3 regions of the Brevibacillus sp. SIMBA_040 genome follow, and region 3 is predicted to be linked to each of the others. Evidence: riboswitches for the same ligand, from Rfam matches in the RefSeq annotation. Region 3 holds a riboswitch; each other region holds the start of a gene.

The links. A riboswitch is a leader RNA that binds a small molecule or an ion and turns the genes downstream of it on or off. The one in region 3 is predicted to bind S-adenosylmethionine.
Region 1: another riboswitch for S-adenosylmethionine. It lies ahead of SB752_RS11720 (MetQ/NlpA family ABC transporter substrate-binding protein); the one in region 3 lies ahead of SB752_RS20500 (methionine ABC transporter ATP-binding protein).
Region 2: another riboswitch for S-adenosylmethionine. It lies ahead of SB752_RS02345 (2,3-diketo-5-methylthiopentyl-1-phosphate enolase); the one in region 3 lies ahead of SB752_RS20500 (methionine ABC transporter ATP-binding protein).

Annotation. Positions count from the first base shown of each region.
Region 1 covers NZ_JAWRXI010000006.1:33,519-41,424, reverse strand. The annotation lists gene SB752_RS11740 (nucleoside hydrolase) at 1-344, opposite strand, end outside; gene SB752_RS11735 (ABC transporter substrate-binding protein) at 424-1,497, opposite strand; gene SB752_RS11730 (DUF2294 domain-containing protein) at 1,817-2,173, opposite strand; gene SB752_RS11725 (hypothetical protein) at 2,317-2,718, opposite strand; SAM riboswitch class I at 3,024-3,126, shown strand; gene SB752_RS11720 (MetQ/NlpA family ABC transporter substrate-binding protein) at 3,281-4,105, shown strand; gene SB752_RS11715 (methionine ABC transporter ATP-binding protein) at 4,138-5,175, shown strand; gene SB752_RS11710 (methionine ABC transporter permease) at 5,175-5,837, shown strand; partial or broken gene SB752_RS11705 (FAD-binding oxidoreductase) at 5,924-7,194, shown strand; gene SB752_RS11700 (hypothetical protein) at 7,312-7,761, shown strand; gene SB752_RS11695 (YxcD family protein) at 7,749-7,906, shown strand, end outside.
Region 2 covers NZ_JAWRXI010000001.1:465,360-473,265, reverse strand. The annotation lists gene SB752_RS02350 (2-hydroxy-3-keto-5-methylthiopentenyl-1-phosphate phosphatase) at 1-643, opposite strand, end outside; gene SB752_RS02345 (2,3-diketo-5-methylthiopentyl-1-phosphate enolase) at 640-1,854, opposite strand; SAM riboswitch class I at 2,006-2,115, opposite strand; gene SB752_RS02340 (sigma-70 family RNA polymerase sigma factor) at 2,298-2,795, shown strand; gene SB752_RS02335 (anti sigma factor C-terminal domain-containing protein) at 2,785-3,987, shown strand; SAM riboswitch class I at 4,080-4,227, shown strand; gene mtnK (S-methyl-5-thioribose kinase) at 4,393-5,622, shown strand; gene mtnA (S-methyl-5-thioribose-1-phosphate isomerase) at 5,619-6,659, shown strand; gene SB752_RS02320 (GNAT family N-acetyltransferase) at 6,799-7,368, shown strand; gene SB752_RS02315 (ABC transporter ATP-binding protein) at 7,484-7,906, shown strand, end outside.
Region 3 covers NZ_JAWRXI010000012.1:61,283-69,188, forward strand. The annotation lists gene SB752_RS20490 (MetQ/NlpA family ABC transporter substrate-binding protein) at 1-31, opposite strand, end outside; gene SB752_RS20495 (methionine ABC transporter permease) at 87-755, opposite strand; gene SB752_RS20500 (methionine ABC transporter ATP-binding protein) at 756-1,769, opposite strand; SAM riboswitch class I at 1,860-1,975, opposite strand; gene SB752_RS20505 (Ger(x)C family spore germination protein) at 2,083-3,243, opposite strand; gene SB752_RS20510 (GerAB/ArcD/ProY family transporter) at 3,224-4,354, opposite strand; gene SB752_RS20515 (spore germination protein) at 4,366-5,817, opposite strand; gene SB752_RS20520 (LCP family protein) at 5,900-6,895, opposite strand; gene SB752_RS20525 (MFS transporter) at 7,087-7,906, shown strand, end outside.

The DNA.
Region 1 (7,906 bases), on a different contig from region 3:
TTCACTTGTTCAATGATGAAATCCGGTCCGAAGCCCTCTGATGGCCGCTTCGTGACGGTGACACCTCGCAGTGCGCCTCCCAGTCCGTCCTCGCCATGAACACTGTGCTCGAAAAATACGGGACGCAGCAATGGCTGGGACGCACCCTTCACGACTGGGATCTGCTCCCCTACTTGCAGCAAGTCGAGAATTTTGCATGTATTTTCTGTAGCTTTCCCCAGAGAGACATTACCGTTGACGGTCGTAACTCCGATGAGCTCACACTCGCCACTCTTCACTGCGAGCATGATCCCGAGAGCATCATCGATACCTGTATCGACATCCAAAATGATTTTTGGCTTCATGGGTGGGCCTCCTCTCGCATCTGTTTTGAAAAAACAAGGGTATAAGCACATGGTTTATACCCTCGTTCCTTTTTACCCTTTATTGAGTGATTTCACGGTTCCAACGGTCAATCCAAGCCTTGGAATTTTCGTTTACGAATTTCATATCCAGCTTTTGCAGCTTGTTGATCGTTTCTTCGCCATATGTTACGCCTTTTGCTTCTTCATCTGTAAGCTTAACAGCCGTGTTAACTGGCGAATCTATTTTTGCTTTCGCTGCTTTTTCCTGAACGTCCTTGCTCAATTGATAGTTGATGAAGTCTTCAGCCAGCTCTTTGTTTTTGCTGCCTTTTACGATGTTTACCGTATTCATTACTGCGTAGCCACCGCTAGTAGGTGCTACAAACTTCGCTTCTGGTACTGCTGCCTGAATATCCTTGAAGTACATTTCCATGATTGGTCCAACTGCAATCTCTTCTTGGCTGAACATGTTTACGTACTCAGATGTTTTGTCGTAATACTTCACTACGCCTTTGTTTACTTCTTTCATTTTGGCAAACGCTTGGTCTTCGTTAAATTCTTTGCTTCCAGCCACTTTCGAAGCGCTGTCGAGGATCATTGGGCCAGTTGTGGAGGTGATGCTTGGCAGTGTCAGCTTGCCTGCCAGCTCTGGGTTCCACAGGTCTTTCCAATCTTTGATTTCGGTTTTTACGATGTTTGGATTGTAGGCAATCCCGAATTGTCCAATCGTGTAGGCAGGACCGTAGTCTTCACCCAGTGGAGCTTTGGCAATATCATAAATCTCGTTCAGGTTAGGGATGCGCGTACGATCGATTTTCTCAAATGCACCGCTATCGATACCTTGTTGAGCATAATAGTCGGAAAGATAAATCAGATCGACATCTGAGCTGCCTTGACGGACTTTATTCAGACGCTCTGCATTGTTCCCGATTTCCAGAACGATTTTGACGTTATGCTCTTTTTCGAACGGCTCATACACTTCTTTGCGGAAAAAGTCTTCGGAGAAACCCCATGTAGAGATGACCAGCTTGGTTGGCTCACCCTTTGCTGCTCCACCAGCAGCCCCTTGTTGTGGTTGCTCACCACTGCCACAGCCAGCCAGTGCCAACGAGAGTGCAGAAAAGGATAGGATTCCTGTCAGTAATTTTTTCATTTTAACTTCCTCCATTTCAGGTATCGCCTGAGTCTTATTCTTCCATTGGCTTAGGATTCAACGTTTCTCTGTTTTTATACAACCTGCAACCGTTGATAAACCCCCTACTGTTCCACCGTTCGCGTTTATCTATGCATCAACCACACCCTTATAAAGGTAAAATTTGTTAAAAAGAAAAAAGAAAAGTACCCTTGATTAGAACGTTTCATTCTAAACAAGAGCACTTTTCTTCGTAAACAAAGAGAAGCGACACCCGTTTTCGCCAAAGCTTATGGTCTTCTCTTGAGATAGATCAAAAGAGAAAATCCAAATTACTCTGTCAGGTATTCAGTTCTGGTTCTGTCAGAATAACATTCGTAATCGCCAGCTGTGTAGCAGCGTCGTAGTCTCGTAGTACAGCCTCTATGTTCAGGCCCATTTCTTCTTCCAATCGTTCCCGTAGTCTTTTCTTATATAGAAGAGACATTCGGAAATCGACTTCGAGCTTTAGTGATGGGGCCTCACCCTCCAGCGCAACAGAGCGCGGAGAACGGCGATGTTTGGCATAGAAGGTAATCATTTGGTTCTCGATCGTTACTCTCAGTAGAGTCGTTCCAAATCCGAACAACTCTTTTGCTATCTCATTATATATAGCAGATAGCTTTTTTCTGATTTCATTCGTATCCAATAGTGTCATGGCCATCACCTGTGAGAACATATATCAGGTTTGTTTTTTTCCATTATACATATGTTCTGCTCCTCTAGCAAGTAATCATTCGTATTTTGACTAAATTTATTGCTTGCGACCTGTATAAACTACAATTTTTCAATCTAAATACTTCACTTAGTTTTCCTTGCGACAACTTCCGACAAAATCGTATTGAAAATATTCGAATATAATTCTCTTAGATTTTCCTCTGTCTGCTCATCATTTTTAAAGCCATACTCAAATATTGTGTACTGCCCATTTTTGTTGATAAATCCAGTTGCAAACATTCCTGAATTTGTTGCTGGCGCTTTAGAATATGTTAATGCTTCCTCTATGAATGGATAATACGACTTCTTTGATCCAATAAAAAACACAGGGTATTTCAAGTTTTTATAAAGATCCGCAAATCTGGCACTAGATGCTTCTTCAAGAAACTCTGGCATAATAAATAAAGCGTGAAATTCTGTATCAGGAGTGCTACTCATCTTTCCAAGTTCGATCTCAGTGAACTCTATGTTTTTTTCGTCAACCATAGGAGGATTCCCTACAACGCCTATTTTTATTGTTTGCTCGTTTGGGAGAAGGACGGATTCATCAATGTTCGCACAGCCCGCAGTCAAAAAACAACATGATAAAATGAGAGTAAAAAGGAATTTACACAACGAAATCGCCCCATCCCCTTTTTTACATATAATACCATATTTGAGTTTAACCTGAGAAATAACTTGGCGATTTTCTCGAAAGTTAATATTTTTAAAAACATTTGACAGACATGAACAAGCAAGCTATAATCCAACTAACCGAATCAGATTTTATCGATTTAATTGAATAAAACGTTCTCTTATAAAGAGAGGTGGAGGGACTGGCCCTATGATACCTCGGCAACCTATCTCGATAGATATGGTGCCAATTCCAGCGGAAAACATTCCGGAAGATAAGAGAGGTGTTCTACGACTGTTTCACGATGACAGTTTCTAACCTCTTCTATTTTCAGAAGAGGTTTTTTTGCATACTTACGCAATACCAAGTTCTCTACCCTCTTTTCGGCATTACTTTTCAATATATATAAAAAACAAGGATTGGGGAGAAATTCAAATGAAAAAGACAGGTCTGTTACTCACATCACTGCTACTCGCGGCATCACTCGTGACCGCTTGCGGAGGCAAACAAGAAGCTGCACCAGCAACTGGCGCAGCTGAACAAACAAGCGTCAAGGTTGGTGTAACCGGGGGACCACACGAAGAAATCATGAACAAAGTAAAAGAAGTGGCAAAAACAAAAGGATTGGATGTAGAAGTTGTCGTCTTCAACGATTATGTACAGCCGAACCAAGCCCTCGATAAAGGAAACCTGGACATCAACAGCTTTCAAACAATTCCTTTCCTCGATAAATTCAATCAAGACCATAAAACAAAGCTGACCATCATCGGCAAAACCGTGACTTATCCGATGGGGCTCTACTCCACCAAGCATAAAAAAATAGAAGACATCCCAGACGGCGGTGTTGTCGGCATCCAAAACGATCCTTCGAACCGCGCTCGTGCCCTGCAACTATATCAGGCAGCTGGTCTGATCAAATTGAAGGATGGCGTAGGTGACAATGCGACACCTCTGGATATCGTAGAAAATCCGAAGAATCTGAAGTTCAAAGAGCTCGAAGCAGCATTCCTGGCGCGTTCCCTAAACAACGTTGAGGTCGCTTCGATCAACACCAACTTTGCAATGGAAGCAGGCTATTCCCCTAAAAAGGATGCGATCTTTGCTGAAACCTCTGATTCACCGTATGTAAATGTCCTCGTTGCCAATGACAAAAACAAAGACAATCCAGCTTACCAAAAGCTTGTTGATAGCTATCGTTCCGAAGAAGTAAAGAAATTCATCGAAGAACGCTTTGAAGGTTCCGTGCTTCCTTCCTGGTAAAAATTAAGTAAGCAGCAAGGAGACGTTAAGAAATGATACAGCTAACCGACATTCATAAGTCATACAAAGTGGGCAATAAGCAGGTCGAGGCTTTGAAGGGCGTCTCATTGAACGCGGAAAAAGGGCAAATCTATGGTGTCATCGGCTTTAGCGGAGCGGGGAAAAGTACCCTGCTCCGTACCATCAATTTGCTGGAAAAGCCGACGAGCGGTTCTGTTATCGTAAATGGTCAAGATATGCTTTCTCTGAAAGAAAAAGAGCTGCGTCAGGCACGCAAAAAAATCGGCATTATTTTTCAGCATTTTAATCTGCTGTCATCTTACAACGTTTTCGACAATGTAGCTGAGATTTTGCGTATGAACCGCGTTCCAAAGGATGTCATCAAGCAAAAGGTCGAGGATCTGCTCCGACTGGTGGGACTTGCGGACAAGGCAAACGCTTACCCTTCCCAGCTGTCAGGTGGACAAAAACAGCGTGTCGGCATCGCCCGTGCGCTGGCTACCGATCCGGAAATCTTGCTCTGTGACGAAGCAACCTCGGCGCTCGATCCACAAACAACCGAATCGATTCTTGAGCTTCTGCTGGATATTAACAAGAAATTCGGCCTGACCATTGTCCTAATCACACACGAGATGCAGGTCATCAAAAAAATCTGCGATCATGTTGCCATCATGGAAAACGGTCACGTCATTGAACAGGGCTCGGTGCTCGATGTTTTCAGCAATCCGCAGCAACCGACCACACGTAACTTTATTAAAACGATTTTTGATGATGAAGTCCCTGCGGAAATACTGTCCAAGATCAAGCAAACTGGACCTTCTGCCAAAATTCTTCGCGTCGCTTTTCGTGGAGATGCAGCGCTCGATCCCGTTCTTGGAACGCTGTCTGCACGTTTCCCGGTAAGCACCAATTTATTGTACGGCTCGATTACTTCTATCAAAGGAACCGCACTCGGCATTCTGCTTCTTCACATATCCGGTGAGCAGCAAGCTGTGCAGGACGGCGTCGCTTTCCTGCGTGAGTCCGTCTACAACGTAGAAATCGTAACACGAGAGGAGGTAACCCGGTAATGGATCGTTTGACAGAAATGATTCCCGTATTTGGGCAATCGCTGCAAGAGACTGTCATCATGGTGGGCATCTCCTTGTTTATCGCTACGATCATCGGGATTCCACTGGGGATTCTGATTGTCATTACCCAGGGCAATCATTTGTTTCCGAGCAAGGTTATTTATCACACGTTGAATACTCTCATCAATATCGTTCGGTCATTGCCCTTCATCATCCTGATGGTCGCCATCATTCCTTTTACAGAGCTGGTTGTCGGTACCTCGATCGGAATCGAAGGAGCAATCGTCCCTCTCATCGTCTATACAGCGCCTTACATCGCCCGTTTGATGGAAACGGCACTGCTCGACGTCGATCGTGGTGTGATTGAGGCTTATCGTGCGATGGGTGCATCCCGTTTACAAATTATCTCTCGCATCATGCTGCGCGAAGCAAGACCCGGCATCGTCTTGTGTCTGACGATCGCTACGATCGGGTTGATTGGAGCCACCGCGATGGCAGGTGCTGTAGGTGCAGGTGGACTCGGAGACCTTGCTCTGCGCTATGGCTATCAGCAGTGGGATATTGAAGTCATGATCATCACCGTCATCATTCTTGTTGTTCTGGTACAGGTCATCCAATCGCTTGGCAACTGGGCAGCTCGCAAATTGAAAAAAAGTGCGTAACAGATAAAAACCTCTAACCATTCATCGTGTTAGAGGTTTGTTCCTATTATTATAGAAGAAACACGACTGGACAGGAGGATTTCCCCATGACTACTATCCCCTCTTCATTGCTTGAAGACTTGAGAGCCTTAACTGCTGAAGATCGTGCGACTGTAAACGAAACCACGCTACAGCAGCACAGCAAGGACGAGTCTCATCATGCACCTGTACTGCCTGACATTGTTGTCTATCCCGCCTCTACACAAGAAGTCGTCTCCATCATGAAATATGCGAACGAACACCTGATTCCAGTCGTTCCGTTTGGAGTAGGGTCTAGCCTGGTGTGACTCGCAATCAGCTGAATCAGGCATTAAAAAAGCACGGCCTCTTCTTCCCGGTTGATCCCGGTGCGGACGCCACGATCGGCGGAATGACGGCAACCAATGCAAGTGGAACAACGAGTGTGCGCTATGGAATCATGCGTAGTCAAGTCCGCGATCTGGAAGTAGTCTTGGCTGACGGGACTATCATTCGTACGGGGGGACTCTCTGCCAAGTCTTCTTCTGGCTATCATTTCACAGGGCTGTTTGTTGGCTCAGAAGGCACATTGGGCAGCTTTACGGAAATTACGCTGCGGGTATATGGAATCCCGGAGACGATCATTGCCGGTCGCGCTGTGTTTCCTACTGTGAAAACTGCCGTAGATGGAGCTGTTTCTTTGCTATCCGCAGGGCTAGCTATCGCGCGTGTAGAGTTGGTTGACAGTGCATCGATCAAACAAGTGAATCTGCACAGCGAAACCGACTATCCCGAGCAGCCGACCCTGTTCTTCGAATTCCATGGTAATGAGGCTGCTTTAGCGCAGGACGTTACTTTTGCCCAGGAATTGCTGGAGGACAATGAATGTGAGAGCTTTTTAGTCGAAACCGATTCCAAAAAACGGGCCAGGCTCTGGGAAGCACGGCACAATTTAGCGTATGCCTTCAAGCACGGCTTTCCTGGCAAAGACATGATGCTGACTGACGTATGCCTCCCTCTTTCTGAACTGAGCGAAGCTGTGGTTTATGCGCGAGAAACCATTGATAACAGCGGACTTGCAGGAGGGGTTTTGGGACATGTCGGTGACGGAAACTTCCACACCACTCTCATGTACAACAAGCGAGATCAGCGCGAAGTACGACTAGCGGAGGAGGTAAATGGAAAGATTGTAGAATATGCCCTGCAAAAAGGTGGGACCTGTACAGGCGAGCATGGAATTGGCATTGGGAAAAAGAAGTATCTCCAGATGGAACACCCGGATACACTGCCTTTCATGAAAGCGATTAAACAGCAGTTTGATCCAAACGGGATTCTAAATCCAGGAAAGTTGTTTGATTAATTTTTCCAGAAAACTTCCATTATAGCATTGTTCACGGAATGTTTGGTGGAAAAACAATTAATATTCGTGTACACTTATATCTAAGGACAAAAACAAGAGAGGGGCTACTCATTTAACATGAAAAAACTAATCATGATGCTGGTTGCCGTAATGCTCGTACTTGCTCCAACCGGATTTGCTGACCATGCCGATGCAAAAGGCTATAAATCCGGGAAAAAATCTTTTAACTCAAACACCACTCCTACAAATACACAAACACCTAGTAAAGGCGATTCGAATGTGAATGCTTCTACAAATAAAGGTACTACCTCTACGCCTGCAACTACTGCTCCAACCAAAAGCGGTGGCTTCATGAACGGCGGTTTTATGAAAGGTCTTCTAGTTGGTGGTCTGGCAGGTATGCTGTTTGGCGGACTGTTTGGTGACATGGGCGCCCTGGGAGCAATCTTTGGCTTCTTGATCAACATGCTGGCGATCGTCGCTGTGATCGTTTTGATCCGCAAAATTTTCGTGTACTTCAAAACGCAACGTGAGAAGAAGCAGGAACTGAACACATGGAAAAGATAACAATTTCTGAACAAGTATTAATCAACGCGATCTGCTTGCATGTTGCGAGCAAAAAGCAAGTTCAGCCACAGGATGTTTCCGTAGAGCTCATGTGGGATGAGGAGTATGGATTCTCGGCTGAAGTATACGCGATGGATCGCAAGCA
Region 2 (7,906 bases), on a different contig from region 3:
TTAAAATAGCAATCACGTCGTGGAACGTGGCAAAGGTCTGATGAGGCAATTGCAGCTCCTCTGATTTCTGGGCGAGGAAGGAGCGTGCGATGACAAAATTAGCGATCTTTGCACCTGCCAAATCAGTGATGGAATCGCCGATGACGACGCGGTAGTGATTCGCTGAGTCATAGCGGCGAATGATGGTGGTCTTGCACATTCCACAGCCGTTTGTGCAGTGCTCGTCGCAGGAATGCGGCCACGTAATGGTAATACGCTCGCCTGAGAAATCACTGCCATTACAGTAGATAGGCACATCGGACAGATCGAACGGTGCGAGGATCGGCTCTACGAAAAAGTCGATTCCACCGCTCGTAATTAACAGCTCGATACCTTCGCTGCGGCAAAAGCTTACAAACTCCGCAAAGCCGGGACGAATAGAAGCTTCGTTTACGATATAGTCCACGATCTCTTGGCGCAGGGAAGAGGGGAGAAGCTGAAACAGCTTGCCTACCCCTTCCTGTACGCTAATTTTTTGGGAAAGGATTTGCTCGGTCAGCGCTTCCCACTCAAGGGGAGCAAATTTGCGAACAATCGCTACGATATTGTCTTTTTCCGTGATGGTTCCATCAAAATCGCAGAAGAGGACCAGCTTTTTGCTCATCGTCCGCCACCCCATTTCTCTAGGGCAATAGCCAGCTCTGGCGATTCGGACGCGGCATCCTGCAACGTACGTCCAGCAGTGACCCCCTGGATCGCAGCGACGAATGCTTTTGCTCCCGCAGTCGCTCCGCTTGGATGGCCGTGAATTCCACCGCCAGCATTGACGATTTGATCCAAGCCGAAGTCTGCAAACAGCTGTGGCACAAGTCCAGGATGGATTCCCGCGGACGGAACGGGGAATGAACGGCGAATGCCTTCCAGTGGTGCTGTGAGCTTTTGGGCAAGCTGGAGTGCTTCCGATTTGTCCAAGGCTACATTGCCGTACGGGGATGGGAACAGCACCAGGTCAGCACCTGCAATCCGCATCAATGTACCAAGCAAGAGCGGAGTGGCAATTCCGTAATCAGGCGATGGATAATACGCACCAGCCAATGCCGGGTGAGCCATGATGGGCACGCGAACATCAGGGTCCTGTGCCAGTCTGTGCAGAGCGTCAAAGCCAAAGGCCAGTACGTTGAACAACAGACAATCTGCACCAGCCTCAACTGCACGCTTTGCCTTTTCATTCAGCTCGTTTACAGGACCAGTCAGGTTGGCTGCATACAGGACAGGCTTGCCTGTTTCCGCTTCTGTTTCCACTGCAATTTGCTTGAACGCTTTGATTCGCTCCAGGAAAGGGGCACGATCATCTGCAAAGAAGATTTCGTCATCTTTGACCAGATCAACACCGCCCAATGCCTGGGCACGAAACTGCGTTTTCAAATCATCAAAAGGAAGGCCGAGGCAGGACTTGAAAATGCTCATCAGAAGAGGGCGATCGTGCGCACCTAAACGGCTGCGTAGTCCGTCGATTCCATATTTCGGACCAGGGAAAGCTGTCAGGAATGAATCGGGAAAAACGACGTCAACGAGCTTGATTTTCCCATCCATGGAGAGCTTTCCGAAAATGCCTGTCAACAGAGACGGAATATCTTGTGTAAAATTCCGAGTAGGGTAGCTGACGGTTATCAAACCACGAGTTTCCCCGTCCGGAAGTGTTTCAAGCGGGGTCGCACTTACGGCTTCGCCCAAATATGGCTGCAGCTCTGCTTGCTTGGCAGCGGGCAGGTCAGTCCATGATCCGACTGTCATTCCGACTGCGATCGCAGCTGCTTTTTTGTTTAGATCCTTGGCTTGTGTCAGATAGGTTACGAGGATGCGTTGCTCACTCATGCCAGGGCTAATCCTCCTTTTTGTTCGTGCAGGAAATGTAAAAAGCCTCCCCGTGAGTAGGGAGGCGGTTGTCGACTATAAAAGAGTCTTCGTCTCCTCTCATCTCTCGGGTCAGTAGCCGAGACGCGCAGAAGTGGTTCTCCTGTCTCGACTCTTATCCGTTGGAATTAGCACCGTTTCGCTATTCTATCAATCAAAAATAGAAGAGCGCCGGTTGCCGGGCATCATAGGGCCAGTCCCTCAGCCAGCTCGCGATAAGAGTAATATGGTTCACACGCTGCTAAATCGTGTGCGATACCATCATGATATGACGATCTGAACCGGGAGTCAAATTGTTTTTCCGCCAAGTGTGCACAAAAGAACAAAAGGAAATGTGGACGAAGTGAAACTTTTTTCCATTCCAAGCGTGGTAGTCAATGAAAGGGTGTGGAAGCGTTGGGAAAGTGAGCTTGGACGACGTGTACAAACTGCACGTAAACGATATATACCGCTACCTTTTCCGGCTGACACGCGATGCACGGCAGGCAGAGGACCTGGCGCAGGAAACCTTTTTCCGCGCCTTTTTGTCCCTGGACGATTACCACGGGGAAAAAGTCAGGCCGTGGCTGTTCAAGGTAGCGTACCACGCCTTTGTCGATTGGCATCGTAAACAGACGAAGCGACCCTTGCAGCTGGTAGGGCAGCTTCCTGAACAAGCTGACCAGCAGGTGGATGATCCTGCGGAAACTGTGGTGCACAAGGAAATGTGGGAAATGGCTCAGGAAATTCTTCTGCAGCTACCAGAAAAGCAAAAGCAGGTCATTCTGCTTGCAGCAGCTTCCTTTTCCTATGCAGAAATCGCAGAAATATTGGGTATCGATGTGGCTGACGTAAAGCGTTCTCTGTTTCGAGGGCGGCAAAAGATGCGAAAGTTGTGGAGGGATGGAGCAGATGGAGAATAAAGACAAAAATAGCAGGGATCAAAAGCTGCTCGCTTACCTGCGAGGAGAAATGACAGAGGGCGAGGAGCAAAGGCTCGGGGAAGAAGTAATCAGAGATGAGGAGTACGCCCAGCGATTGGAACGGCTTCTGCTGGGGGAAGAGCAAGGCACGGGCTCTGACCCAGGCAAAGAGGCCCCTGCCGCTCTTACAGAAGAGAAACAGCGGGCTATCATTCGGCGGGGTAAATGGAGGATGCGCCTATCGAATTCCGCGTTTACGATGGCGCTTGCCTTTTTTGCAGGTGTCTTGCTGTTTGTGGTGAACGGCTGGTTTGGTTCCCTGATGCACGACGATTTGTTCCGGGTCGCCAAGGATATGGTCAACTTCACGCAGCCGGGCGTGAGTGTAGGTAGCAGTGGCTCAGAGGTCGGTTTATTTTACGGGAAGATCAGGATGGAACTGCGTGAGCGGGTGGGGAGCGAGGACAAAAACGCCGGAAGCTTCGAAAGCACCAACTATTTGTGGAAGACAAGTGCCAAGCCAGAGTGGACAAACGGGATCAGGGAGCAAAAGCTCTTTTTCAGCTATCCGATTACGGGGCAGAAGGTGACGCTGGCGGACTCGGAGTATCTACGTACACCTGCCTGGACGACGATGGGAAAGCTGCCGGAGGGCACAGTATCTCAGCTGGCTATCTCCTTTGACCATTTTTTGAGCTACGAGGAATATTACTCGCTTATTTCCCGCTATGTTAGCAGTGATGCATATGAAACAGTCTGGTTTGCTGTCGATTCAGGGCAGGAGCAGGCACGCAGTGATGCTGGGGAAGGAGTTCGTCTTCTCGGCGCTGGTGACGTCTGGGGGTTTGCGGAGCGGGAGCTTAATTACGGGAATGCCCCGATTCTGGTCAATGGCGAAGGACTGCGCCGGGCAGCAGTTTATTTGAGCGAAATGAAATATCTTACCGAACAGGAGCGGCTGACCAATGAAATAGGGTTTAGCTTGGTTTCTAGGAGCAAGCCGCAAATTGCCGAGCGTTACCAGTACATGCAAAAAAATGGCGTCCGTATTTATGGTGCTGTTTTGACCGGACCGACCAAGGAGTTACTCAAGCTGCAACAGGAAAAGTCGATTACAGCGGCCTTTTTGGGCAAGGTGGACTGGTGGAATTGGGATCGCCCAGCTGCTTCCGGTACGCACTATAGCTGGTAGTAAAAATGGATGGGGGCAGCTGAAAAAGGGTGTTGACAGCGTGTAAGTGTGGCTGTATGATTCAAACTAAATCATAATTGCATACGATGGATACCTTATCCAGAGAAGGTGGAGGGACTGGCCCGATGATACCCGGCAACCGACATGACGCTCTTTGGTCGCTTTTGTAGCGATTAAAGTTTCAGGCGACGTGCACGGTGCTAATTCCTGCAGAAACAAAAGTAGTCTGGAAGATAAGGGGGACAAGGACACGTTTGTTTTGTACGTGACGACAGCGACCTCTTTTCTTCGGGAAAAGAGGTCTTTTTGCATGTCTGCAATGGCTACCGTTTGATTGCTAGACTGGGGCAAGCATCCAGTCCACTAGAGATAAATACAAAATGACATTGAGGGGAGTAATGAATCATGGCTTATCGTGCGTTGACCGAGCAGGAAGCAGTGGAGTACGTAAAGGGTTTGCCAGGTCTGTTTACTGAGGGAGCAGAGCTGACGAGTCACGAAATCGGGGATGGAAACCTCAATCTGGTGTTTGATATTCAAGAGAAAGCTACCGGAAAGAGCGTGATTGTGAAGCAGGCGTTGCCATTTGCGCGTGTGGTTGGGGAATCATGGCCGCTGACGATTGATCGTGCACGTATCGAGAGCGAAGCCCTGCGTATTCAGCACAAATACGTACCTGATCTCGTACCGGAAGTGTATCATTTTGACCAGGAGCTGGCTTTGACTGTAATGGAAAACGTCGGAGATCACGTCATTATGCGCAAAGGTCTCATCGAAGGGAAACGTTACCCCCTCTTTGCCAAGCAAATTGGACGTTTCATGGCGCAAACCTTGTTTTACACATCTGATCTCGGGGCGCATCCATACGAAAAAAAGGCGTTAGTCGGAACATTCCTAAATCCCGAATTATGCAAAATTACTGAAGATCTGGTTTTTACTGATCCTTATGAAAATGCACCAACGAATAACTTTAACCCGTTGATTCGTTCAGAGGTGGAAGCGATCTGGAACAACAAGCCGCTCAAACTGGAGATCGCCAAGCTTAAATATGACTTTTTGACTCGCGCAGAAGCGCTTTTGCATGGTGATTTGCATACAGGAAGCATTTTCATTACCGAAACGAGCTTGAAAGCAATCGATCCTGAATTTGCTTACTACGGCCCGATCGGCTTTGATATCGGTGCGGTCATTGCAAACCTTTTGCTCAACTACGCTGGTCAGCACGGTTTGCAAAAAGACCAAGGAGAACGGGACGCATACCGCGAATACTTACTGGAGATGGTCGAAGATGTTTGGAACGAATTCGTTTCCCAGTTTGTTCAGCTGTGGCATAAACGGGCTAAAGAACGCAGCGCTCACGTAGAAGGCCTCTGGCAGAGCTATGTAGAACGACTGATTCAGGACACTGCCGGTTATGCTGGATGCAAAATCCTACGCCGCGTGATTGGGCTAGCAGGAGTGGCAGATTTGAACGCCATAGAGGACGAGCAAACGCGTGCAGAAGCAGAACGTTTGGCGCTGGCTATTGGTGAAGCGCTGATTCTCGGCCGCGGCAATGTAGGCGAATCAACCGACATCACGGACATTGTCCGTACAGTGACCGCACGCTACTATCAGGAGGCTACAACAGTATGACAACGAGTACACAATTTGCGCCGGTCAAGTGGGAGAACGATTGCTTAGTTCTGCTTGATCAAACGCGCTTGCCAGTTGAAACGATTTATTTGAACCTGACAACATCCGAAGAAGTGTGGGCATCCATTCGCCATTTGCAAGTACGCGGAGCTCCTGCCATCGGAATGGCTGCGGCATACGGACTCTATCTTGGCGTTCGCGGCAGCGAGGCAGAATCGCACGAGCAATTTTGGAATGAATTGACCAAGCAGGCGGACTACCTGGGCACTTCCCGTCCAACTGCGGTCAATCTGTTCTGGGCGCTGGATCGCATCAAGACCCGTGTGGAAAAAGAGACAGGTTTGTCTGTTGCGGAGCTGAAGGCTGCGGTACTGGACGAGGCTTTGGCAATTCAAAAAGAAGATGCTGAAGTATGCCGGACAATCGGTGAGCATTTGCTGACGCTCCTGCATGATGGCATGGGCATTCTTACGCACTGCAACCCTGGCGCCCTGGCGACAGCTGCCTATGGAACGGCGACGGCTCCATTTTATTTGGCAAAAGAACGCGGCTGGAATCTCAAAGTATACGCAGACGAAACACGTCCAGTCCTGCAAGGCGCGCGTCTAACTGCCTATGAGCTCCAGCAGGCGGGTATTGATGTGACGCTGATCTGCGATAACATGGCAGCAATGGTAATGTCTCAAGGAAAAGTAGAGGCAGTTATCGTAGGGACAGACCGCGTAGCAGCAAATGGCGACGTAGCAAACAAAATCGGAACGTACGGCGTGGCTGTACTTGCCAAAGCTCACGGGATTCCGTTTTATGTCGCGGCTCCACTGTCCTCTGTCGATCTGGAAACAGCAACAGGTGCTGATATTCCAATTGAAGAGCGTCCAGCAGAGGAAATCACGCATGGACTCGGGAAGCAAGTCGCACCAGACGATATCAAAGTATACAATCCCGCATTCGATGTGACGCCTGCGAGGTACATCACGGCAATTGTGACGGAAACAGGCATTTTCAAGCCGGAGGAAATCGGCAACAGTAAAAAGTAAATATTTCTTACGTCCGCCTCGCTATAGAGGTGGGCGTTTTTTCATTACACACTTCTTGCCAAACGATTCGTCCTGCACCATAATCGAGCATAAATAAAGGATACACACCGAGGCTACGGACTAATAAGGAGGGTTTGGTATGAGGCACATCGTGATGACAGAGGAGTCGTATTTAAAGCAGTTAGAGCTAGCGGACGCGACAGAGATGTTTTGGCTGACAGATACCAACCGTGCTCATCTGAAGGAATGGCTGCCATGGCTCGATTTCACCAATCGGGTAGAGGATACAGCGGGATTTATTCAAATGACAATCAACCAACATAATAACAATCAAGGAACGCACTATGGCATTTGGTTCAAAGGTCGTCTGGCAGGGACGCTGGGCGTTCATAATCTGGACTGGATTAATAAAAAGACCTCGATCGGCTATTGGCTGGGGGCGGGATTCCAGGGCAACGGCTTGATGACGGAGGCAGTCGCTGTTTATATCGACAAGCTGATTTTTGGTTCATGGGGAATGGAAAAGGTAACGATTCATGCAGCGACTGAGAACTGGAAAAGCAGATTGATCCCGGAGCGTCTGGGCTTTCAGCTGGAGGGTGTACTGCGGCGCAATGAATTTTTGTACGATCACTATGTCGATCACGCGGTATACAGCTTGCTGCGCGAAGAATGGGATGATTTCAAGAATGGAAAAAAGTTAGATTGACAAGGAAAATTCAGTAAATTACGATGGAGTAAGTACAAAAAAGGGGCTGCGTGATTCGCGCGCCCTTTTTTAAGTGGAAGAAGAAATTGCCTGCAAATGAAATGAGGTGACGGACATGCAGACACTAAAACAACTGTCCTGGTTTTTTCGTGGACATTGGAAGCGATACGTTATCGGTATCTCTTTTTTGTTTTTGATCGATGTGCTTATGCTTTGGCCGCCTCGTCTGATCGGGGAGACGGTGGATTCGATTCGCAACAGCTCGTTGACCGTACCTGCTTTGACTAGGACGATGGTAATTTTGCTGGTGCTTGGTGTGCTTTTGTATGTGATGCGCTTCGTCTGGAGGTATTTGCTGAATGGTGGAGCGCTCTTACTGGAGCGGACCTTGCGTGAGCGGCTATTCTCTCATTTGACGAAGATGACGCCGTCCTTTTACCACCGCAAGCGCAGTGGAGATTTGATGGCTGTCGCGACGAATGATATTCCGGCGATTGAGCAAACGGCCAGTACCGGGGTGCTGACGCTTGTTGATTCC
Region 3 (7,906 bases):
TAGAAAGTACAGATACAACCAGTTTCTTCACAGTAGATTTCCCCCTTTATTTGTAAACCACTTCTAAAACGATTTATGGAAAGACCTTACTTGCGGCTGTATTTGAGAACCAGACGGTCCCCCAGCGATTGCAAGATCTGAACCAACACTAACAAAATAACAACAGTAACAATCATGACATCAGTCTGGAAGCGTTGATATCCATAGCGAATCGCCAGATCACCCAAGCCACCGCCACCGATAACCCCGGACATCGCCGTATAGGAAACGAGGGCGACTGTCGTAATCGTAATCCCTGCAATCAGACCCGAGCGGGCTTCCGGCAAAAGTACGTTCCAGACAATTTGCCAATTCGAAGCACCCATGGATTGTGCTGCCTCCGTTACCCCGCGATCTACTTCCCGCAAAGAGGTTTCGACCAGTCGGGCAAAAAATGGCGCTGCCCCGATGACCAGCGGCGGGATGGAGCCAAGTACTCCCAGCGAGGTACCTACAATCGCTTTGGTAACAGGAATCAATAAGATCATCAAAATGATAAAAGGAACGGAACGCAGGACGTTCACAATAAAAGATGCGACGAGATAAAATCCACGGTTGGCCAGAAGCTGCCCTCTTGAGGTGAGAAACAGAATGATGCCCAGCGGCAATCCAATCAAGATGGTAAACAAGGTTGAAAAACCAAGCATGGAGAGTGTATCTACTGTCCCAATTCCAATCTCAGACCAATCCACATTTTTTAGTTCCAGCCACTCCATCTAGATCACCTCCACTTCCAGGCCACGCTCACGCAGCTTCTCGATTGCCTGCTTGTTTTGTTCTGCATTGCCTTCCAGCTCGACAACAAGCTGACCATACGGCGTATCTTTCATCCGTGAGATCGTCCCTTGCAGGATGCTGAACACAGTACCTGTCTCTTGCATCGTCTGAAACAGAATCGGCTTGTACGTCTGTTCCCCCAAAAAGGTGACGCGTGCGATCGTGCGATTACCGGAAGCCTTCTCATGCGCTACCATTTCGCGCAGCTCATGAGAATCAGCCACCTGCTCTACAAATTCCTGTGTGGTCGGGTGCTTCGGCTTGAGGAATACTTCAAGCACATCGCCTTCCTCTACAATCAGGCCACCGTCAATAACACCTACCCGATCACAAATGGAGCGGATGACCTGCATCTCATGTGTAATGAGTACGATAGTCAGCCCCAGCTTGCGATTAATATCGAGGAGCAGCGCCAAAATGGAGTTGGTCGTCTGTGGATCGAGCGCCGATGTAGCTTCATCACACAAGAGTACCTTCGGGTCGTTCGCCAAAGCCCGTGCAATCCCTACCCGCTGCTTCTGTCCGCCTGACAGCTGTGCCGGATATTTGTCCCGATGATCCTCAAGGCCCACCAGCTTTAATAGTTCGTCCACCTTTTTCTTGATCTCGGCTTTGGGGCGCTTTGCCAGCTTCAACGGAAAAGCGACGTTTTCACCAACCGTAGCCGATGACAGCAAATTAAAGTGTTGAAAAATCATACCGACGTGACGGCGCTGCTCCTGCAGCCTCCGATCATCCAGCTTGGTCAAATCAACACCGTCAATGATGACCTCGCCTGTAGTTGGCCGCTCCAGCAGATTCATACAACGAATTAATGTACTTTTCCCCGCACCGGAATGGCCAATAATCCCATATATCTCTCCCTTTTTGATTGAGAGGTTAATCCCCAGTAATGCAGGGATTTTATTTCCCTGTACCAGATAGCTCTTATGCAGCTCTCGCAGTTGAATCAACCATTTCCACCTCCCGTTAAAAACAAACGAGCCCCTTTTTCATCAAACGAAAAAGGGGCTGCAACGCAATTTATACGTTCGCATCCACCCTTCTCATCTATCAAGATCCAATCAATCTTGTAGGAATTGGCACCGCGACGTCTATTCGAAAATAGACCGGTTGCCGGGCTTCATAGGGCCTGTCCCTCCGCCTCTCTTGATAAGAAAGATTTCCACGTATATTATGTTCGTTTTGCATATTTTCATGATACAAGTCGGATTATATCGCTTTTGAAAATAGTAAGTCAATAGTAATAGTAGGTAAAAGTTTTTTCTAATCCATGACGCCATTTCGGATGATGGTTGCTTTCACATGAAATTGAAACTGTGCGTCCTTAAACATCTTCCTCCATTCGTTTACGGTCATCTCGGACATGCCCCTCTGATTCGCACGATACACGATGCCGAAGCCAGCAGGATCGACACCCATCGCTTGCAGTTTTTTGATTACCTTTTGCAGCTCCTGTTCGATCTCCTGCTCCAACGCCCTTTCCATAATCTTCATCATCTTGGGGTCCTCCAGCTTCAACGGAAGCGTCATCTCAAGAATACGTGCATGCAAGCGAACATGGACATTAAAGTGCGGAGGGGATGCTTGCTCCAGCTTGATTTTGGAGACACTTGAAATGGTATCAAAGACGAGCTGTACTTTATCTTTTTTATTACTTTGATCCTTTGGGGTCTGACCGAAAATCTGAGCAGGCACTGAGGTATCATAGCTACCAATTTTGAACTTGCCATGAATAAGCTTGATCAGAAAAGCTTCCTTAGGCGAGATCCATCCCACATAGCGATCGCCGCGAAACAAGGCGACCCCTTTAATCATCAATTCGTCTCCTTTTCGCGTAATAAAGGGCATGATTGGGTCGATCCCTGTATCATAGTAAGCCCTGAAAAATTCATGCATGGTAGACGAAGGGATTTTTTCTCCTTTTATATTTTGTTCAATCATTCTATACATATAGATCCCGATATTTCCTTCTTCCTTATACGGGTATGTCAAGAGATCATAAGTATCTCCATCATATACACAGAGGTAGACTCTGCTGGAAAGAGAGGAATCCCGATACAGCGTATCAATAATGCTGCCAATTCCATTTCGGGCAAAATGCTCGTTGTACAGGGCTACGCGTATTTGCCCTCCCAGTATCCGCTTATCTGATTGCAAATTCGTACGGTCGCGAATTCCTTTACTGGTTTCGCCCACAGCAGAAATCACTTGAATTTTTTCCTTTGCTTCCGGATTGATCGAGGGCATCACGATGGTGGCGCGAATATTTTTATCTTTCAACTGGTCATAACCAACTACGGTAGCGAGGCCCGTCTCGTCAAAAATCTGCCTGTCCGAGCAGCCTGTCATCATCAAGATTAGGGAGCACCACATAGCCCAATAATGCATGAACCATTTTTTCTGGCTATTCGGGTATAGATGCATCTGACGCACCCTCCTTCGCTCGCTTGGCACGCTGCTTTATGATGACCATTAAATACAAAAAATACGGATATATGTAGGCGACATACATTCCGATTTTGGAGTAAATGTCGTTGAGCCGATTCATCTCCTGTCTGGTGAGAAGTGCCAGTGAAGCGATGTAAATGATAGGTAAAATCCAATACAACGATTTGCGCAGATTCCAGCCAAACAATCGTTTGATCCCACGTGCAGAAGCCCAGAGAAAGATCATGATGTTTGGCAGAACCACGAGTAGCCACATGGAAATGCCTACAAGCTCAAACCTCTCCATAATAGGCATGTACACCATTTTTTTCAGATTGAGCGTCGCCCAGATCGTTCTCATTAACTGTCCTTGACTAAAAAAGACCAGCGACACGACCATGACTAACGTATAGATCAAATAGGTAACGAGTATGGCCCATTGTGTGCTGCTAACCACTCTTTCCTTATTTTGCACATACGGGTACACGGCATAGATGACTTCGAAGCCGATACTGGTCAACGACATTGCTACCATGCCTTTGAAAAGCTGCTCCATGTTCGTATCCAAAATCGGAAATAAATACTCCCACTGTGCAAATTGTAGCGGAAAGTACAGGTCACATATGAGCCAAATCGTGACCGCCACTGAAAAGAACGTATAGCCAGCGACTACACGAATCCCTCCCAAGACCGTGTAAAAAGCAAGAATGAGAATGATCGCTGACAATATCCATGTCGGCAAATTCGGAAACACCCATGTCTGCACCACTTCGATGTAGGTACGTAATACCACACCCGCTGACATAAAAAAATACGTCAAATAAACGACTCCTAAGCACGTCCCGATCCACTTTCCAAACACGTCGTTCTGGATTCCGTATATGTCTGACGAGGGGTATTTCTGCAAGGTCTTCACAATCACCCATACGGTCAGATGGGTAAATAGCCCGGCCATAATGACCGATATCCACGCATCATGTCCTGACTCCTTTGCGATGACACGCTGAAAACCAAGAACCCCGACTCCAAGTTGGGTACCATGAACCATAAATCCAGCCAGAAACGCTGATATCGTGTTCCCTTTTTTTACCTCAATATTGGTGTCCATAAGAGCCTCTCTTACTCGTCGATGTCTTTCTTTTCTTTTGCCTTGTCACGATCAAAACGACGTACTTTTTTGGGCGAGAAAAAATGGTTTCGCTCAGTCAGGGAAGATAGTGGTGCACGAATAAAGCCGTCTTTCCAATCCGAGAAACGAACCGGGTAGATCGGATACATATACGGACGACCCAAGCTGGTCTGACGCAGCAAGTGACTGGCCAGAAAGCTAAAGCCAACAACAATCCCTAAAGCCCCCAATAATCCCGACAACAAGATCATGGGAAAGCGAATGACTCGAATGGTCGAGCCAATCATATAGCTGGGCGCGATAAACGAAGAGAGCGCACCAAGGGCCACGATAATAATCAGGATGTTGCTCGTAAATCCCGCTTGCACAATCGCCTGACCGATAACAATACCACCTACGATACCGATCGTTTGACCGACCTTGGTAGGCAATCTGGCACCTGCTTCCCGCAAAAGCTCAATGATGAGCTCCATCAAAATCGCTTCCCATAATGGCGGCAATGGCACACGTGAACGTGATTGGGCAAGGGAAAGCAACAGGTCTGCTGGAATCATCTCGTAATGGTATGTAAGTGCCGCCACGTAAACAGGGGTCAAAATCAGCGACAAAATCATGGCAAATACACGCATCGTCCGGTTGAATGTAGCCAGACTCCAGCGCAAGTAATAGTCATCTGGCGACTGAAAAAATTGTAGCAAGGTCGTGGGACCAAGCAACGCAAACGGACTTCCTTCTACCAGGATGGCGATCTGTCCCTCTCGCAATCCATGAATGACGCGATCCGGGCGTTCTGTCTGCTGTAAGGTAGGGAATAATGACTTTTCGTTGTCTGCAATATATTGAGCTAGAATGGCCGAGTCCATGCTGCTGTCCAGCTCCAGGTTCTGAATACGCTCACGCACAGTATTCACGTTTTCCGTATCAGCAGTTCCCTCCAGGTAGAGGATCGAAACATCCATCGGGATCGTATTTCCCACGGTCAACCTTTCATGAAACAACCGAGGAGTCGACATATATTTGCGTATGATGCAGATGTTTACCTGAAGATCTTCCACGAAGGCTATTTGTGGCCCCAGAACAACCGTTTCGATTTCTGGAGCCTGAATATTTCTGCCTACGGTACCGTCGCTCGGAATGGCAATTCCGTAAGCTGCTCCTTTTACGTGAACGTAAATGTTTCCGCTGAGTAACCGCTTGATTGCTTCCGATTCCTCATAGATTCGGTTGCTGCCAGCTCCTCCTAAATGCCGCTCGATCTCTTCAATCCCTACATCGCCCAGACAAATCTCTCTAAGCTTTGGAATGAGCTCACTGTAGACGACCTTGGCGTCTGCCATACTGGATAAATAGTAAAGACACACGCGCTCATTTGGCTCATCAATTTGCTCGGTTACCAAATCACCTGTATGGGTAAACCATTTGCGTGCGCCCTTCTGATCCATCCACGCTCACCTCAATGCATAGAAAATCATGGATTAGTCTGCCCCAATCCTTTCATCACCACACACAAAAAAAGCAGCACGCTCAATTTGGCGTGCTGCTCTTGCTTTCATCCATCGGCTGCATAGCTTCCGCAGTGGGCGGCTGAAGCTTTTCCTGAATAAAGGATTGAACTTGATCTACATCGGGGACCAGAACCGATCCTGCCTTGTGAGATTCACGGAACATTCCCATCGGCGGCAGTTGGTAATTTCCTGGCGACTGTGTATTCAAGCTGAGTCCAAGTGCGGATAGCTTCAGCATATCCATCGAGCCGATATTCGTTTGGACATACGGCGTAACTTCTTTCAAAATGCTTGGCAATTGGATCAAAGTCGTACCGTTTTTCATCTGATTTGCTATTGCGGCCAATAATTTACGCTGCCGCTCGGTGCGCGTATAATCTGAGGTAGCATCATGACGGAAGCGAACGTATTGCAACGCTTTGTTCCCGTCTAACTGCTGCAAGCCCTTTTTCAAATGAATGTCGTATACACCCTTGTCGGTCGGATCGTGGTAGTACATATTCTTCTCCACATCCAGCTCCACACCGCCTACGGCGTCAATCAGTGCCTTGAAGCCTTCAAAATCAGTAATGACGTAGCGATCTACAGGTAATCCCGTAAATTGACTTACGGTCTTCATAGCTAGCTCCGGTCCACCATCGACAATCGCCGAGTTGATTCGAGAGCTTCCATTGCCCGGAATATCCACATAGGTATCCCGCAAAATGGAGAACAGATCATAACGCTTCGTCAACGGATCTACGCTGACCAGCATCATCGAATCCGAACGCGGGAGACCATTGTTTTTCATACCTCTGCGGTCTACACCCATCAGCAGGATATTGACTCGCTCTTTGCCATCCCACTGCGGGATCTCGGCTGCCTTTGTTGCTGCTCCACCATCTAGTGGCGGCGGCGTAATCACATTGGGCTCTTGAATATTTTGTGCAAACTGATAAAAGGAATATCCGTAGTACCCGGCTGTTGTAGCGATGACTACAAGCATCAGGAGCAACACTCGTTTCCATATTCGCATAAAGAACTACTCCACCTTTAGTCTTCGTATCCGTGTAACTCAACTCTCCACTTTGTTTAGTATAACTCGAAACTGCAGAAAGTGGAGCAGCCTTTATTTGGTTCGATTCAACTTATTATATATTTTAATTTACAATGTTTTTAATGTTCGTTATACTATTTGTAAACCAATCCATCGAGGGGTGAGTCACCGTGTTTTCCCCAACCTCCCTGCTTAATCGTTACCCACGGGAAGCGCTGTTTTTCCTGATTGCCAGCTTTATCAACTCCTCTGGCAGCGCATTCATGTGGCCCCTGACTACGCTATACGTACATACGATTTTACAACGCTCCATGACTGAAGCCGGCTTTGTATTAATGATTCAATCCTTGGCCGGAATCGTAGGGCAATTCGTTGGCGGATCGCTATTTCATCGGCTCGGAGCCAAGCGGCTTATTGTAGGAGCGCTGGTTGTGCAAGGCCTCATTCAGATGTCAATTCCTTTTGTTCATAGCTGGCCCGTTTATTTGGCCCTCATGACTGGGCTCGGCTTCACGTTCAACCTGTCCTTTCCAGCCATCCAAGCATTTATCGGGTTTCGCTGGAAAGAGCAGCGCAGAGAATTGTTTAACATTGTCTATGTTGGAAATAACTTAGGGATGGCAATCGGCACCTCCTTGGCTGGTGTGATCGCAACATTTTCCTTTCAGCTTACTTTTCTGTTCAACAGTGTGAGCACATTACTTTTTGCCTTGTTTTTCTTCCTATTTATGAAAAACATCTCTCATCAAGAACTGGTTGGCGATTCCGCCAATGAAGCTGCGCAGGATAAAAAGCGCACAAATTCATTTGCACTGCTGCTTCGCTACCAGCTGTATTTGTTCATGGCGTTGGGTGCTGCCTTTATCTTCTTTTCGAATACGGTTTGGAATACAGGAGTAGCTCCTTATATTACCGAAAAAGGCATGCCGTTGTCCTCTTACAGCTGGCTTTGGACGATCAATGGAATCATCATTTTCGCCGGTCAGCCGA